One region of the Streptomyces sp. Je 1-332 genome, then DNA from elsewhere that is predicted to be linked to it. Evidence: riboswitches for the same ligand, from Rfam matches in the RefSeq annotation. Region 1 holds a riboswitch; the other holds the start of a gene.

Evidence for each region. Region 1 has a riboswitch for cobalamin ahead of ABXJ52_RS33505 (energy-coupling factor ABC transporter permease). Riboswitches for the same ligand answer to the same signal wherever they lie in the genome.
Region 2: another riboswitch for cobalamin. It lies ahead of ABXJ52_RS08360 (cobalamin biosynthesis protein); the one in region 1 lies ahead of ABXJ52_RS33505 (energy-coupling factor ABC transporter permease).

Annotation. Positions count from the first base shown of each region.
Region 1 covers NZ_CP160402.1:7,458,071-7,465,779, reverse strand. Annotated here, with positions in the region: gene ABXJ52_RS33525 (MFS transporter) at 1-49, shown strand, start outside; gene ABXJ52_RS33520 (ATP-binding cassette domain-containing protein) at 38-919, opposite strand; gene cbiQ (cobalt ECF transporter T component CbiQ) at 916-1,665, opposite strand; gene ABXJ52_RS33510 (energy-coupling factor ABC transporter substrate-binding protein) at 1,672-2,061, opposite strand; gene ABXJ52_RS33505 (energy-coupling factor ABC transporter permease) at 2,061-2,837, opposite strand; cobalamin riboswitch at 2,867-3,051, opposite strand; gene ABXJ52_RS33500 (GNAT family N-acetyltransferase) at 3,137-3,775, opposite strand; gene tsaD (tRNA (adenosine(37)-N6)-threonylcarbamoyltransferase complex transferase subunit TsaD) at 3,775-4,839, opposite strand; gene ABXJ52_RS33490 (short-chain fatty acyl-CoA regulator family protein) at 4,943-6,358, opposite strand; gene aceA (isocitrate lyase) at 6,561-7,709, shown strand, end outside.
Region 2 covers NZ_CP160402.1:1,784,283-1,791,991, reverse strand. Annotated here, with positions in the region: gene cobN (cobaltochelatase subunit CobN) at 1-646, opposite strand, end outside; gene ABXJ52_RS08365 (cobyric acid synthase) at 643-2,151, opposite strand; gene ABXJ52_RS08360 (cobalamin biosynthesis protein) at 2,148-3,089, opposite strand; cobalamin riboswitch at 3,197-3,339, opposite strand; gene ABXJ52_RS08355 (hypothetical protein) at 3,446-3,706, opposite strand; gene ABXJ52_RS08350 (inorganic phosphate transporter) at 3,719-4,993, opposite strand; gene ABXJ52_RS08345 (class II aldolase/adducin family protein) at 5,300-5,965, shown strand; gene ABXJ52_RS08340 (alpha/beta fold hydrolase) at 6,094-7,230, shown strand; gene ABXJ52_RS08335 (hypothetical protein) at 7,319-7,709, shown strand, end outside.

The DNA of each region.
Region 1 (7,709 bases):
CCTCCTGGCCGTGACGCTGCTGCCCGGCCGCAGCCGGTCAGCCCTCTGATACGCCGGGCACCACCGAAGCCGTGAGAGCCGCCAACTCCTCGGGGGTGCGCGGTCCGTCGCCCGGCCCCGGCAGCAGGCCCTTCGTCCGCAGTAGCTCCGTGACCGCTATCCCCCACGGCAGGCGCAGGCCCGCCTGGGCGAGGAGCTCACGGTGGGCGAGCATCCGCGCCACCGGACCTGTGCGCACTCCCGAGGGGGTGAGCAGCGCCGCGTCGTCGGCCCAGCGCAGGGCCAGGTCCACGTCGTGGGTGGCCATGACCACGGTCGTCCCGGCGTCCCGCAGGCCTTGCAGGGTGGCCAGGAGGCGTTCCTGGCCGTCGGGGTCGAGGCCGGCGGTCGGCTCGTCGAGGATCAGGACGCGGGGGCGCATCGCCACGGCGCCCGCGATGGCCGTCCGCTTCCGCTGGCCGTACGAGAGGAGGTGGGTGGGGCGGTCCGCCAGGGCGCTGATGTCGAGCGCGGCGAGCGCCTCCCCGACGCGGGCGCGCACCTCGTCGTCCGGCAGCCCCAGGTTCAGCGGCCCGAAGGACACGTCCTGCTCGACCGATGCGGCGAACAACTGGTCGTCGGGGTCCTGGACGACGAGCTGAACGGTGGTGCGCAGCCGGGTGAGCCCCTTGCGGTCGTACGTCACGGGGGCGCCCCCGAGCGTCAACTCGCCCTGGTCCGGGCGCAGTCCGCCGCTCAGCAGCCGCATCAGGGTGGTCTTGCCGCTGCCGTTGCGGCCTAGGAGCGCCAGCGCGCGGCCCTCGGTGACGTCGAAGTCCAGGCCGCTGAGCACGGTGGGCCCGTCCTCGTACGCGTAGGAAGCGGCGCGCAGAGCGACCAAGGACCCGCTCGGCTCGCGGGGAGCGCCGGGCTCACTCATGGAAGAAGCCTTTCCAGTACGAAGGTGAGGGCCGCGAGGCCCGTGAGGAGCGCGGCGCTCGCGGCCACGAAGCTCCGCGAGATCCGGGCGTCGGGCACCAACACCCGCAGGGTTCCGTCGTACCCCCGTCCGGCGAGCCCGGCCTGGAGCCGGCCCGCACGGTCGAAGGCCCGCACGAACGCGGTGGCGCCGAGGCCGCCGAGCGAGCGCCACGTGGCGGCCCGGGTGGTGTGGCCGAGGCGCGCGGCCTGCGCCTGCCGGATCCGGCTCATGGAGTCCAGGAGGAGGAAGCTCATCCGGTACATGACGAGAGCCACGTCGACGACCGGCGCCGGCACACCCGCCCTGACCAGCCGGGGCAACAGATCCGACAGAGGCGTGGTGAAGGCGAACAGCAGGACGCCGAGCGAGGCCGCCGATGTGCGCAGGAGGAGTCCGCCCGCCCGTGCGGGCCCACCCTCGGCGAGCGTGAAGAACCCTCCAGGACCGCCGAGTTGGACGAGCAGGGTCAGGGCGCCGGTGACGCAGAAGCCGAGCGGTACGCGGTAGGCACGCCACAGTTTGCGCGGCGGCACACCGGCGGGCCCGAGCAGCACGGCGAGCGCGGCGACGAGCACCAGGGCGGCACCCGGCCAGGGGGGCAGGGAGACCGCGAGGACGGTGAGGCCGAGCCCGAGCACGGCTTTGTCCACGGGGTGGCGGCGGCGCCAGCGACTGCTGTGCGCCGCCGCGTCGATGGGCAGCACGCGGGGTCAGACCTGCTCGGTCTCGGCCCGGCCGCTCTCCGCGTCGGCGGCCTTCTCGGTGGTGGCCTTCTCCGTGTCGGCCCCCCCGGCGCGCGCGATCTCCGTGCCCTGACGGCGTCCCTTGCGCAGACCGAAGTAGTACGCGAGGACGCCCGCTCCCAGCGCCGCCTGCAGCGCGAAGAGCGCCGACTCGACCTCCCCTGACGGGGGTTCGTACAGCGGCGAGAACCAGGGCTCGTAGTCCGGCTTGATCTCCGTGATCGCGGTCTCGGCCTGGGCGTCGGCCCCGGCGAACGGCTCCTTCTCGTCGTCCCCGAGGCCGAGCGCCAACGGCAGCACCGCGAGCGCGGCGACGATGAGGAGGAGCAGAGTGTTGATCTTCGCGTTCCGGCTCATCAGGCGCTGGCCCCCGTCTCCGTCGTCTTGGTCGTCGCGGTCGTCTTGGTCGTCTCGGTCGTCTCGGTCGTCTTGGTGGTATCGGCCGTCTTCGTCGTATCGGCCTGCTTCTTGCCCTGCAGCAGTACGCCGAGCCGCGTGAGCTCTCCCCTGCTGGACTGCACCAGCAGCCGCATCACGATGACGGTGAGCAGTCCTTCGCTGACCGCGAGGGGGATCTGCGTGACGGCGAAGATGCCGCCGAACTTGCCCAGTGCGCCGATGAATCCGCTGCCGGGGTCGGGGAACGCCATGGCGAGCTGGACGCTGGTGACGCAGTACGTGGACAGGTCCGCGACGAACGCGCCGAAGAACACGGCGACCATGAGCGGCACGTCGTACCGCTTCAGGAGGCGGTAGACGGCGTATCCGGCCCAGGGCCCGACGATCGCCATGGAGAAGACGTTGGCGCCGAGCGTGGTGAGCCCGCCGTGGGCGAGCAGCAGCGCCTGGAACAGAAGGGTGATGGTGCCGAGCACCGTCATGATCGGCGGCCGGAACAGGATCGCGCCGAGCCCGGTCCCCGTCGGGTGCGAACAACTGCCCGTGACGGATGGGATCTTCAGCGCGGAAAGGACAAAGGTGAACGCTCCCGAGGCGCCCAGGAGCAGTGTGCTCTCCGGGTGTTCCTTGACCTCACGGGTGAGGGAGCGGACTCCGTGGACGACGAACGGCGCGGACGCTACGCCCCAGGCGATCGCGTGCGCCGGCGGGAGGAAACCCTCGGCTATGTGCATGGCTAAGCAGACCCTCTCCAGCACCTCGTGGATGGACAACGCGCCTTGGCCGGTCTCCTGGCTGACGGGTCGTACCGACCGGACTCCGCCTTCCCGGGTACGCGAGTACCCAGTGGCTGCCGCGAGGGCTGGAGCCGGACTTCCCGATCACAGTGGCGAGGGCCGCACCGGCATCACACCGGATTTCCCGAGCACCAAGGCGTGGCGACCTTAGTGCGCGATCGAGCCAACTGACAACTTGCGGGACCGCCCCACCTGTGGCACGCGCGAGCGCACCGGTCAGGGGCGTACGCCCCTGGTCAGCCCATGTGCATCGGCCCGTGCGCGCCAGACGTGCGGCACGCTTCCCGGGCGGTCGCGCCTTCCACGCCGCGGGACGCCGCGAGGGTCCTGGCGGGGTGGCGGGGCCCGAGGAAGACGACGACGCCCCTGCCGTCGGGAGCGGGGTGTGTCGCCTGGGTCCAGCCCCGGCGGCCGTAGAAGGCCATGGCCTGCGGCGACCTGACCGAAGTCAGCAGCCAGAGACGGCCGTCGGGGGCGCCGGCGGCCACCGCGTCAAGCAGGGCGGCCCCGGTCCCGGTGCCCTGCGCGGTGGGGCGCACGGCGAGCTCGTCTATCTCCAGGGCCCCGCACAGCCACGACTTGGCGCGCTCGGCGCCCAGTCCGGCAGCCACCTGCGGATAGCAGCGGTCGGCGGGAAAGGGGGCGGGCGTGGTCCACCCGGTGGTGAACCCCGTGATGCGCGCGCCCTCCAGGGCGACCGCCGCGGTGAAGCCGGGCCGCCGCGCGTCGTCGCCGAGCCGGACCAGGAACTGGGCCACCCTCTCCTCGTCCTCGTACCAGGGCGCCGCGCCGAAGACTTCGGCGTACACGCCGCGCAAGTCGTCGACGTACGCGAGCAGTTGCGCACCGCTCAGCACCCGCACGACCGCCGCCATCAAGCGGCCCTCGCCGTGGCCGCCCTCGGCTGCAGGGCCGCGTACGCGAGGGGAGCCGACGGGTCGATCGACACGTCCCAGGGTGCGGGCTGGGCCCCGGAGCGTACGAGCAGGTCGCCGACGGCGGCGATCATCGCGCCGTTGTCGGTGCACAGGGTCATCGGGGGTACGCGCAGCCGCAGGCCCGCGGCGGCGCACCGCTCCTCGGCGAGCGACCGCACCCGCGAGTTGGCGGCGACACCGCCCACCACGACGAGGGTCCCGACCCCGTGATCCCGGCAGGCGGCGAGCGCCTTGCGGGTCAGTACGTCCGCGACGGCCTCCTGGAGCGAGGCCGCGCCGTCCGCCACCGGAAGATCACGGCCGGCGTGCCCCTCGGCCCAGCGCGCGGCGGCGGTCTTGAGACCGGAGAAGGAGAACGCGTACGGGTCGTCCTTCGGCCCGGTGAGGGGGCGGGGGAAGGCCACCGCCCGCGGATCGCCGCTCCGTGCGGCGCGGTCGATGGCGGGGCCGCCCGGATACGGCAGGCCGAAGACGCGGGCGACCTTGTCGAAGCACTCGCCCGCCGCGTCGTCCAGGGTGTCCCCCAGGTGCACGATCGGGTCACGGGCCAGGTCCCGGACGAGCAGCAGGGAGGTGTGCCCGCCCGAGACGATCAGGACCACGCAGGGGTCGGGCAGCGGGCCGTGCTCCAGCGTGTCGGCGGCGACATGCCCGGCCAGGTGGTGCACCCCGTACAGCGGGACGTCCAGCCCGTAGGCCAGGGTCCTGGCTCCCGCGAGGCCGACCTGGAGCGCGCCGGACAGGCCGGGGCCCGTGGTGACCGCCACCGCGCCGATGTCGGACAGCTTCAGGCCCGCCTGGTCGAGGGCGTGGCGGACGACCGGGGTGAAGGAGTGCAGGTGCGCTCGTGCGGCGATCTCGGGGACCACGCCGCCGAACCGGGCGTGCTCGTCCATGCTCGACGCCACCGCATGGGCGAGCAACCGCCCTTGCGAGACGATCCCCGCCCCCGTCTCGTCGCACGACGACTCGATCCCCAGCACAACGCGCCCCGCTGCCACCGGCGTCTCCTTCACCTACAGCTCTCTTTCTGCACATGAAGTGTAGTTGCAAGTAATGTGCAATAAAACCCCCCATGTGTGCCCGTAGGCGTGTCATGAGACCTCAGGGCCTCTCCTGTTCCCCGGCCACCGGATAGGGAATGAAAGTGCTGCTGTTCTCGTCGATGGCCAGGCGCCGGTCCAGCGGGGGCACCGCCCGCTGGGGGCAGTCGGTGCGTTCGCAGAGGCGGCAGCCCATGCCGATGGGCACGGCGGACGAGGCGCTGCCGAGATCGAGGCCGTCGGAGTAGACGAGCCGTGCCGCATGGCGGATCTCGCAGCCGAGGCCGATGGCGAACGTCTTGCCGGGCTCTCCCCAGCCGCCGCGGTGCCGGGTGACCGCACGGGCGGTCCACAGGAAACGCTGCCCGTCGGGCATGGCGGCGACCTGGACGTGGATGCGGCCCGGCGCGGCGAACGCCTCGTACACGTTCCACAGCGGGCAGGTGCCGCCCGCCCGGGAGAAGTGGAACGCGGTGGCCGACTGACGCTTCGACATGTTGCCCGCCCTGTCGACGCGGACGAAGGAGAAGGGCACGCCGCGCAGCCGGGGGCGCTGCAGGGTACTGAGACGGTGGCAGATGGTCTCGTAGCCGAGGCCGAAGTGGTCGGTGAGCCGCTCGATGTCGTAGCGGAACTCCTCCGCCGCCGCGTGGAAGCGGCGGTAGGGCAGGATCAGCGCGGCCGCGAAGTAGTTGGCGATGCCGATGCGGGCCAGTGGCCAGGCCGCGGTCTCCTGGCCGAAGTCCTCCGACGCGAGCGCGGAGATCTCGTCCGCGTACTCCAGGAGGGCGAGCTGGGTCGCCATCCGGAACGCCTGTTGGCCGGGGCGCAGCCGGTTGGAGAGGTGCAGGACCCGGGCCGTTGGATCGTAGTGGTGCAGGAGTTGGTCGGCGTCCGCGGCCAGGCGCACCCCGTGGCGCTCGGCGAGGCGCGCGGACAGGGCGCGCACGACCTCGCCCTGGCGTACGCCGATCTCCGTCGCGAACCGCTCGGCGGCGATGTCGATGTCGTGCAGGTAGTTCTGGCGCCGGTAGAAGAACTCACGGATCTCCTCGTGCGCCGAGCGGGGCTGAGCCACCGCTCCCTGGCCTCGCCCCTCCGCGGCTTCGGAGAGCTGTTCGGTGAGGAGCTGGTTGCGGCGGCCGAGGTCGACCAGGACCGTGGCCACGGCGGGCATGCGCGATGCCAGGTCCGAGAGGTCGGACGCGGAGACCCGCCCCGCCGAGACCTCGCCGGTGAGGGCGTCCCGCAGGTCCGCCACCAAGCGGCTGGTGTCGCGCTCGGAGAAGAAGCCCGGGTCGACGCCGAACGCCTCCGTGAGACGTAGCAGCACGGGCACCGTCAGCGGCCGGGAGTCGTGCTCCATCTGGTTCAGATAGCTCGGAGAGATGGCGAGGGCCCGGGCCAGGTCGGCCTGGCTCATGCGGCGCTCCTCCCGCAGCCGTCGCAGCCGTGCTCCCGCGTACGTCTTGCTCACCCGTGGCTCCCGTTAACAGAGTTGGCAATTCGGCGGGAAAAGATGCGCAGAACTTGGCACCTTTCCCTGGTTGTTGGCACTGAGTGCCGATGTCAGAGTCGTACCGCGGCCCGCCGGGCTCCGCCGACGGGCCGCACTCTCACGCAATTACGGCACTCAGTGCCACACCTTCGCACAGTTCACGAACCTCCGGGAGACGGTCATGGCACAGGCAGGGACGACGACGGCTACGGCCCAGGAGCTGGCTCAGCGGTGGGCGGCCGACGCCCGGTGGAAGGGCATCGAGCGCACCTACTCCGCCGATGACGTGGTCCGGCTCTCCGGCAGCGTCCGCGAGGAGCACACCCTGGCCCGCCGCGGCGCCGAGCGGCTGTGGCGCCAACTGCACGAGCAGGACTACATCCACGCGCTCGGCGCCCTGACCGGCGGGCAGGCGGTCCAGCAGGTGAAGGCCGGTCTGCAGGCGATCTACCTGTCCGGCTGGCAGGTGGCCGCCGACGCCAACCAGGCCGGGCACACCTACCCCGACCAGTCGCTCTACCCCGCCAACTCGGTGCCGCAGGTGGTCCGTCGGATCAACAACGCCCTGCTGCGCGCCGACCAGATCGCCACCGCGGAGGGCGGCGACGACACCACCGACTGGCTCGCGCCGATCGTCGCCGACGCGGAGGCGGGCTTCGGCGGACCGCTCAACGCCTTCGAGCTGACCAAGGCGATGATCGCCGCGGGCGCGGCAGGCATCCACTACGAGGACCAGCTGGCCTCGGAGAAGAAGTGCGGTCACCTGGGCGGCAAGGTCCTCGTGCCGACCGGCCAGCACATCCGCACCCTCAACGCGGCACGCCTGGCCGCCGACATCGCCGACGTGCCGACGCTCATCGTCGCCCGTACGGACGCGCTCGCGGCGAACCTCCTGACCAGCGACGTCGACGAGAGCGACGCCCGGTTCGTCACGGGCGAGCGCACCGCCGAGGGCTTCTACCGGGTGCGGAACGGCATGGAACCCGTCATCGCCCGCGGGCTCGCCTACGCCCCGTACGCGGATCTCATCTGGGTGGAGACCGGCACCCCCGACCTCGCCCAGGCCCGCGAGTTCGCCGAGGCGATCCACGCCGAGCACCCCGACCAGATGCTCGCCTACAACTGCTCGCCGTCGTTCAACTGGCGTGCGGCCCTGGACGACGACCAGATCGCCAAGTTCCAGCGGGAGTTGGGAGCCATGGGTTACCGCTTCCAGTTCATCACCCTGGCCGGCTTCCACTCCCTCAACCACGGCATGTTCGACCTGGCTCGCGGCTACGCCGAGCACGGCATGACCGCCTATGTCGACCTCCAGGAGCGCGAGTTCGCC
Region 2 (7,709 bases), 5.7 Mb from region 1:
CCGCCTTCCCGAGGATCTCGTACAGGCCCGCGTCCGCGCCGCGCAGCGAACCGCAGTACACGGGAAGGGCGTTGGCGCCCCGCGCCTCGATCGCGTCGCACAGCGTGTCGACGAAACCGGTGTTCCCGGAGAGCTGGTGCGCCCGGTAGAAGAGCACCCCCACGGTCGGCCGGCCCTCGACGTACGCGCGCGTGCCGTGCACCCCGTACTCGGGCATCTTCCGCGGCTCGGCGCTCTGCCGCTCGTGGGCGTCACCGGAGCGCGCGTGCCCCGCCGCAAGCACGTCCTCCTTGAGGAACCGGGCCAGCTCGCGCAGGTTCTCCGTGCCGCCCTCGACGAGATACCGCAGCGCCTCCGCCACGGACCCCGCGTGCACGGTCGACTCCGCCATCAACTCGGCGTCCGGTACGGCCTCGCCGCCGAGCAGCACCGTCGGGATCCCGGCGGCCTTCAGCCCCGCAAGACCGTCCTCCCACGCCCGCTTGCCGCCGAGCAGGCGTACGACGGCGATGTCCGCGCCCTCGATCAGCGCGGGCAGCTCGGTCTGCGCGTCGACCCGGGTCGGGTTGCCGATGCGGTAGGGGGCGCCGGAGGCACGGGCGGCAAGGAGGTCCGTGTCGGCGGTGGACAGAAGCAGGACGGTCATGAGGGTGCCCCCGGTGCGATGAAGGGGAGACCGGCGGGTGCGCCGGTCTCGATCAGGCTGAGCAGCGCGTCCGTGTCCGCGTGTTCTTCGATCAGGTCGCCGAGCAGGTCGAGCTGCTCCTCGCGGAGCGCGCCGAAGCTGGTGTCGGGCGCGGGCACGAAGCGGCGCCCGGCGGCGCGGGCGACCTCGGTGAGGAAGCGCCGCCGGAACGCGTCGGACTCCAGGGAGCCGTGCCAGTGCGTGCCCCACACCTCGCCGACCCGGCACCCGTCCAAGAACGGCTCTCCGCCCAGGACTTGAGCGACGCCGTGATGGATCTCGTACCCCTCGACGGGTTCACCGAGCGCCTCGCCGACCGGCCGCGCGAGGGTTTTCTCCCGCGCGAACCGCACGCGCACCGGCAGCAGCCCGAGCCCGTCCACGGCCCCCGCACGCGACTCGACGTCGTCCTCGATGTGCTCGCCGAGCACCTGGAAGCCGCCGCAGATCCCGAGCACGGGCCGCCCCTCGGCGGCGCGCCGCGCGATGGCGTCGGCGAGACCGCGCTCGCGCAGCCACTCCAGGGCGCGGACGGTGCCGCGCGTCCCCGGCACGATCACGAGATCGGCGTCGACGAGTTCCTCGGCCCGGTCCACGAACCGCACGACGACGCCGGGTTCGGCGGCCAGCGCGTCCACGTCCGTGAAGTTCGACATCAGCGGTACGGCACAGACGGCGACCCGCAGCACGTCCTCACCGACCGGGGGAGCGACCACGGACTCCCGCACGGCACCCCGTAGGGAGACCCGGAGCCCGTCCTCCTCGTCGATGCCGAGGCCGTGCTGGAAGGGCAGCACACCGAACGTGCGCCGCCCGGTCAGCTCATGAAGCATGTCGAGCCCCGGTTCGAGCAGCGAGACATCGCCCCGGAACTTGTTGACGAGATACCCGGCGACCAGCTCCTGGTCCTCGGCACTCAGCAGCGCCGTCGTCCCGAAGAAGGAGGCGAAGACGCCCCCGCGGTCGATGTCTCCCACCACGACCACAGGGAAGCGGGCGGCCCGCGCGATCCCCATGTTCACGATGTCCGTACGCCGCAGATTGATCTCGGCGGGACTGCCCGCACCTTCGCAGATCACGGCGTCATAGCTGCCCCGAAGTTCCTCGAGGCATCCCACGACGGTCGACAACAACGCTTCCTGCCGCCCACCGTGGTAGCCACGCGCACTCATCTCACCGACCGGCTTGCCCATGAGCACGACCTGGCTGCTGCGGTCGCTGCCGGGCTTGAGCAGCACGGGGTTCATCAGCGCGGTCGGCTCGACCCGGGCGGCCTGCGCCTGCATGGCCTGCGCCCGCCCGATCTCGGCGCCTTCGCGCGTGACAAAGGAGTTGAGGGACATGTTCTGCGCCTTGAAGGGCGCGACGGAGACGCCCTTTCGGGCCAGCCACCGGCAGATCCCGGCGGTGACGACGCTCTTGCCCGCGTCGGACGTGGTTCCTGCGACGAGCAGCCCACCACTCATGAGGCCCTGCCTTTCCGTATGGTGCTCACGGCTGCGGCGACCCCGAGAGCCAGCAGCCCGACCCGCCGCGACAGCTTCACTGCCCGCTCGATGTCGGTGACTTCGACGCCCCGCCCGTCCCCGTTCAGGACAGGCCGGTGCTCGACCCGGCCCGCGTACGAGAGGGTCCCCCCGAGCCGTACGCCCAACGCCCCGGCGAACGCGGCCTCGACGGGCCCCGCGTTGGGGCTCGGATGCTTGGCGGCGTCCTCCCGCCAGGCCCGCACCGCGCCACGCGGCGCGTCCCCGGCGGCAGCCGCGAGCACCGCGGTGAGCCGGGCGCCCGGCCACCCCAGTACGTCGTCGAGGCGCGCGGAAGCCCACCCGTAGCGCCGGTACTTCACGGACTTGTGCCCGACCATGGCGTCGAGCGTGTTGACGGCGCGGAAGGCGACGAGGCCGGGCACCCCGCCAAGGGCCCCCCACATCAACGCCCCCACCACGGCGTCGGAGGTGTTCTCGGCGACGGACTCGACCACGGCCCGCGCGATGCCGTCGGCGTCGAGCGCCTGCGGATCGCGGCCGCACAGATGCGGCAGCCGCTCACGCGCCACCTCGATGTCCCCGGCGGCGAGCGCCCCGCCGATCGCCCGCGCCTCACGCCCCAGCGAGGTGCCGCCGACCACGGCCCAGGTGGTAGCGGCGGTCAGCGCGACGGACGCGGCGCGTGAGTCACGTACAAGAGAAGAGGCCAGGACGGCGGCGCCGGCCGCGCCTCCGGCGCACACCACGGCGTGCAGGGCGCCCCACCCGCGGTGGTCACGCCAGAGCAGTCGCTCGACAGCGCTCGCGGCCCGCCCGAACGCGGCGACCGGATGCCCGCGGCGCGGATCGCCGAGGAACAGATCACCGAGGAGGCCGGCGGCGGCGCCGTACGCGAAGTCGCGATCGGCACGCATGGCTTCAGCCGGTCGTCGTGCCGAGAAGAGAGCTCACGCTCGGGAACTGGTCCGGCAACGGGCGGCCGCGCATGGCGAATGTCCTCACTCAGGGTGTCCGCGCCCTGGTTCGACGTGATCGGCGGCGAGAGTTCCTGGCTTCCGAGGAGTCAGCTCCTCGATGACAGTGGCGGGACCGCGCCGGATTCGCACCGGCTTCCTCTCCTGCTGCCGTATTGGCTCCGGCAGTCCACCACGGCCCGCGAAGGCCCGTCAACTCGCCGTTGACCTGCGACGGGAGAGTGTGCGGAGGCCCACATACGAAGGTGGGGTGCGGGACGCAGAAGCGTCCCGCACCCCACCTTCGAGGCCGGTCGTCAGGCGACGATCAGATAGATCCCGTACGCCACGGCCGCCGCGCAGAGCGCGAAGCACACGTACGCGCCCGTGCGGGCCGCGGCGGCGGTGCCGCCCGCCGTGGAGGCACCCGCGGAGGCGCCGGCGCTGGAGGCGCCGGACGTGGCCGCCTCGTGCTTGGAGAGGCCGACGATGCCGAGGGTGAACAGGCCCACCAGGGCCACCGTCACCGCGAGGCTGACTCCGAAGACGGAGCCGAGAGCTGCCCAGTCGATGTCCATGCTGACTCTTCCTTACACCGTGGCGGGCCGGGCGGGGTCCGCCACGGTGCTGGTCGGGGCCGCGATGGTGGCCTTGACGAAGTCGACGTCCGCGCTGGCCACGGCCGACCCGGTGGGGGGCGGTGTGACGGCGGCCATCGCGTTGGTCACGACGCCCACGGGCTCGGCGGCGGAGGAGCCGCCGATCTCGTCGTCGGCGACGTTCGTGTGGTCGACGGCGTTGCGCCGGGACAGCACCCAGATGACGGCGGAGCCGCCGATGAGGAGCGCGGCGGTGGCCGCGATGCCCCAGGGGCCCTGCTTGGTGAGGAACTCGGCCCCCGCGCCGACCAGACCGGCGGCCGGCAGGGTCAGACCCCAGGCGACGAACATGCGGGTCGCCGTGGACCAGCGGACCACGCCGCCCTTGCGGCCGAGGCCCGCGCCCATCACGGCGCCGGAGCAGGACTGCGTGGTGGAGAGCGAGAAACCGATGTGCGAGGAGGCCAGGATGACCGTCGCGGCGCTGGTCTGGGCGGCGAAGCCCTGCTGCGGCTGGAGGTCGGTGAGGCCCTTGCCCATGGTGCGGATGATGCGCCAGCCGCCGAGGTAGGTGCCGAGCGCGATGGCGACACCGGCCGAGACGATGACCCACATCGGGGGGTTGGCACCCGGATTCAGGACGCCGCCCGTGACCAGGGCGAGCGTGATGATGCCCATGGTCTTCTGCGCGTCGTTCGTGCCGTGGGCCAGCGAGACGAGGCCCGCGGAGGCGATCTGTCCGGCGCGGTAACCCTTGGCCGTGGCCTTGGTGTCGGTGTTGCGGCCGATCCGGTACGTCAGGCGCGTGGCCACCAGCGCGGCGAGACCCGCCACGAGGGGCGCGGCCAGGGCCGGGATCAGGATCTTGGTGACGACGGTGCCGCCGTTGATCGACGACCAGCCCATCGACATGACCGCGGCGCCGATGAGGCCACCGAAGAGTGCGTGGGAGGAACTGGAGGGCAGGCCCACCAGCCAGGTCAGCAGATTCCAGAGGATCGCGCCGACCAGCGCCGCGAAGATCACCTCTGTCTTCAGTCCGTCCTCGTTGACGATGCCGCCAGAGATCGTCTTGGCGACTTCGACGGAGAGGAAAGCGCCGACGAGATTCAGCACGGCGGACATGGCCACCGCCGTCTTGGGCTTGAGAGCGCCAGTCGAGATGGTGGTAGCCATCGCGTTGGCTGTGTCGTGGAAACCGTTCGTGAAGTCGAACACGAGAGCGGTAACGATCACGATCCCGAGGAGAAGCGTGATGTGTTCCATTTACCCAGGCTTCTGTTGGACGTCAGTGGCAAGTGGAACGTAGGCAACCTTGGTGAACGGAAAGTGAACTGGGCCGGGCCGTGCGGTGACCCAATACGGGGCGCCTTCGCTCCGGTTCCGCTTGTGCCGTGCCGGTGATCGACCGGAGCGGCGGCGGGAGGCCCGGATTCCCGGCTTCCCAGGGTGCCTCACCACCCTCGGGCCCGCCCCTCAAGCCGCCTCGGCGAGCCGCCGAAGAGATTCTGATCACCCGAGCCGCCCGGCCGCCGCGCCGGCGGATCGCGAGGCGCCTGGCAGGATCACGGCATGACGGAGCAGCGGGACGAAGGCCGGCGGGGCGTGGAGCGGGCGTGGGACGAACTGGTGGCGGCGGCCCGCAGGACGGTGGCGGACGGCCTGGTGGTGGGCACCTCGGGCAACGTCTCGGTGCGCCTCGGCGGCACGATCCTGGTCACCCCCAGCGGGGTCCCCTACGACCGGCTGGGACCGCGGGACGCGGTCGGCGTCGACACGGACGGCAACCGCCTCTTCGGTGAGCTCGCCCCGACCAGCGAACTTCCCATGCACCTCGCGGTCTACCGCACCACGGACGCCGCGGCCGTGGTCCACACCCACGCGGTGCACGCCACCGCCGTCTCCACCCTGGTCCCGGAGCTCCCGCCCATCCACTACATGGCCGCCGCGCTCGGCGGCCCCGTACGGGTGGCCCGATACGCGCCGTACGGCTCGGACGAGTTGGCCGAGAACATGCTCCGGGCCCTCAGGGAACGCACCGGCTGCCTGCTGCAGAACCACGGCACCATCACGTACGGGGACACCCTGGACCAGGCGTACGACCGTACGGCGCAGCTGGAGTGGATGTCCCACCTGTGGCTGACGGCCAGCTCCGTCCCTGGTCACGCCCCGACCCTCCTGTCGACGGGACAGCTGAGGGAGGCGGAGGACAGGCTGCGGGGTTACGGCCAACAGTGACGCGGCCCCGTGGTGGCGCGGGCGAAGTGACATCACGGACGCCCCCCGGTGGGGCCGAAGGTGAAGTCGCGTCACCCCGCGGGCCCCGCCCACTGGCCCCAGCCAGGCCAGGGCCCGACACTGGGCAGGTGCGCCCAGCCAACGCGACGGCAACGGCCGTCACCGCCGTCACGACCGCCCTCCTGGGCGGCGCAGCCGCCGTCGCCGCGGGCCGGTTCGCCAGCAACGCGGCCCTCAAAGCACCTGCCGGCCGCCCGCTGCCGACCGAGCCCCGCCTCACCGTCCACTCCACGGCCGCCGGGCAGATCACCCTGACCCGCGCCCTGGCGAGCCTGCGCCCCGGTACGTACGGGCTCAGCGGCCACGGCAGTCATGCCGTGATCGGGCCCGTCCTGGACGCCGCCCCGCACGCGGCCGACACCGTCGTACGCCGCCTGGAGCGCGTCACGCATGGCGCCATGGAACCCGGCGCGAAGGTCTGGCTCACCCCGCAGGTCCACATCGGTGACCCGCACTCGGCCCTGGACATCGACCACGCGGACGTCGACATCCCCGGCGAACTCGGCGGTCTGCCGGCCTGGTTCGTGCCGGGCGTCCGCGACACCTGGGTGATCACCGTGCACGGCCTCGGCACCACCCGCGAGCACCCCATGGTCGTCATGGACTTCCTGCACCACCAGCAGTTTCCGGTGCTCGACCTCGCCTACCGCGGCGACCTCGGAGCGCCCCGCTCCCCGGACGGCCTCGGCCACCTCGGCGAGACCGAGTGGCGCGACCTGGACGCGGCCATCCGCTACGCCGTGCGCTACGGCGCCCAGAAGGTGATCCTGCACGGCTGGTCCACCGGCGCCGCCATGGCCCTGCACGCCGCCGCGTACTCGGCACTCCGCGACCGGATCAGCGGACTCGTCCTGGACTCCCCGGTGCTCAACTGGGAGACCACCCTGCGTGCCCTCGCCGCGGCCCGCCGCACACCGGGGCCCCTGCTGCCGCTCGCGGTACGCGCCGCCCAGGGGCGCACGGGCCTGCGCGGCGACCGCATCCTGGAGGCCGCCGACCCCGAGGTGCTCAAGGTCCCCACGCTCCTCTTCCACGGCCCCGACGACGTCATCGCCCCCTGGGCGCTCTCCCGGCAACTGGCCGAGCGCCGCCCGGAGCTGGTCACACTCCACACCGTTCCGGATGCGCCCCACGGCGCCATGTGGAACGCCGACCCCGCGGGCTACGAAGAAGCACTGCGGCGCTTCCTCACGCCCCTCATGTAGCGCGCGAAAGCCCTCCGAGGCGGCGCTCGGAAGCCTTGCGCAGACATTCCGTTTGGGTTTTCGGACCGTCAACAGGAAGACTGCTCCCGTGACGTCCCGTATCCCGCGCGACTCAAGGCTCCGACTCGTCCGCGCTCAGTCCCCCGGGGCCGAGAGGCGAGCGGGGGTGGAGCGCGGCGCAGCGCGGCCCCTGACCGCCCCCGGCGCAGTGACGCAAGCACGTGCGCGCCGCCCCGCGCCCCGGCCGCCCGAGGGCACACCCGCCCCGGGAGAGCTGGCCCGGATGGCGCGCAGGAGCCTCGCCGACGCCGTACGGATCGCGCGCTGGGCCGACGCGTCCCTGCACCCGGGGCGCACCCGCCCGGGAACCCCCACGGGCTCGACGGGAGCCGCGGCCGCCAAAGGCGGCGACGGCACCCTCTCCGCCGCCACCGCCGAACGGGCCGCCGCGGAACTGGCGCTGACCCCGGATCAGGTCC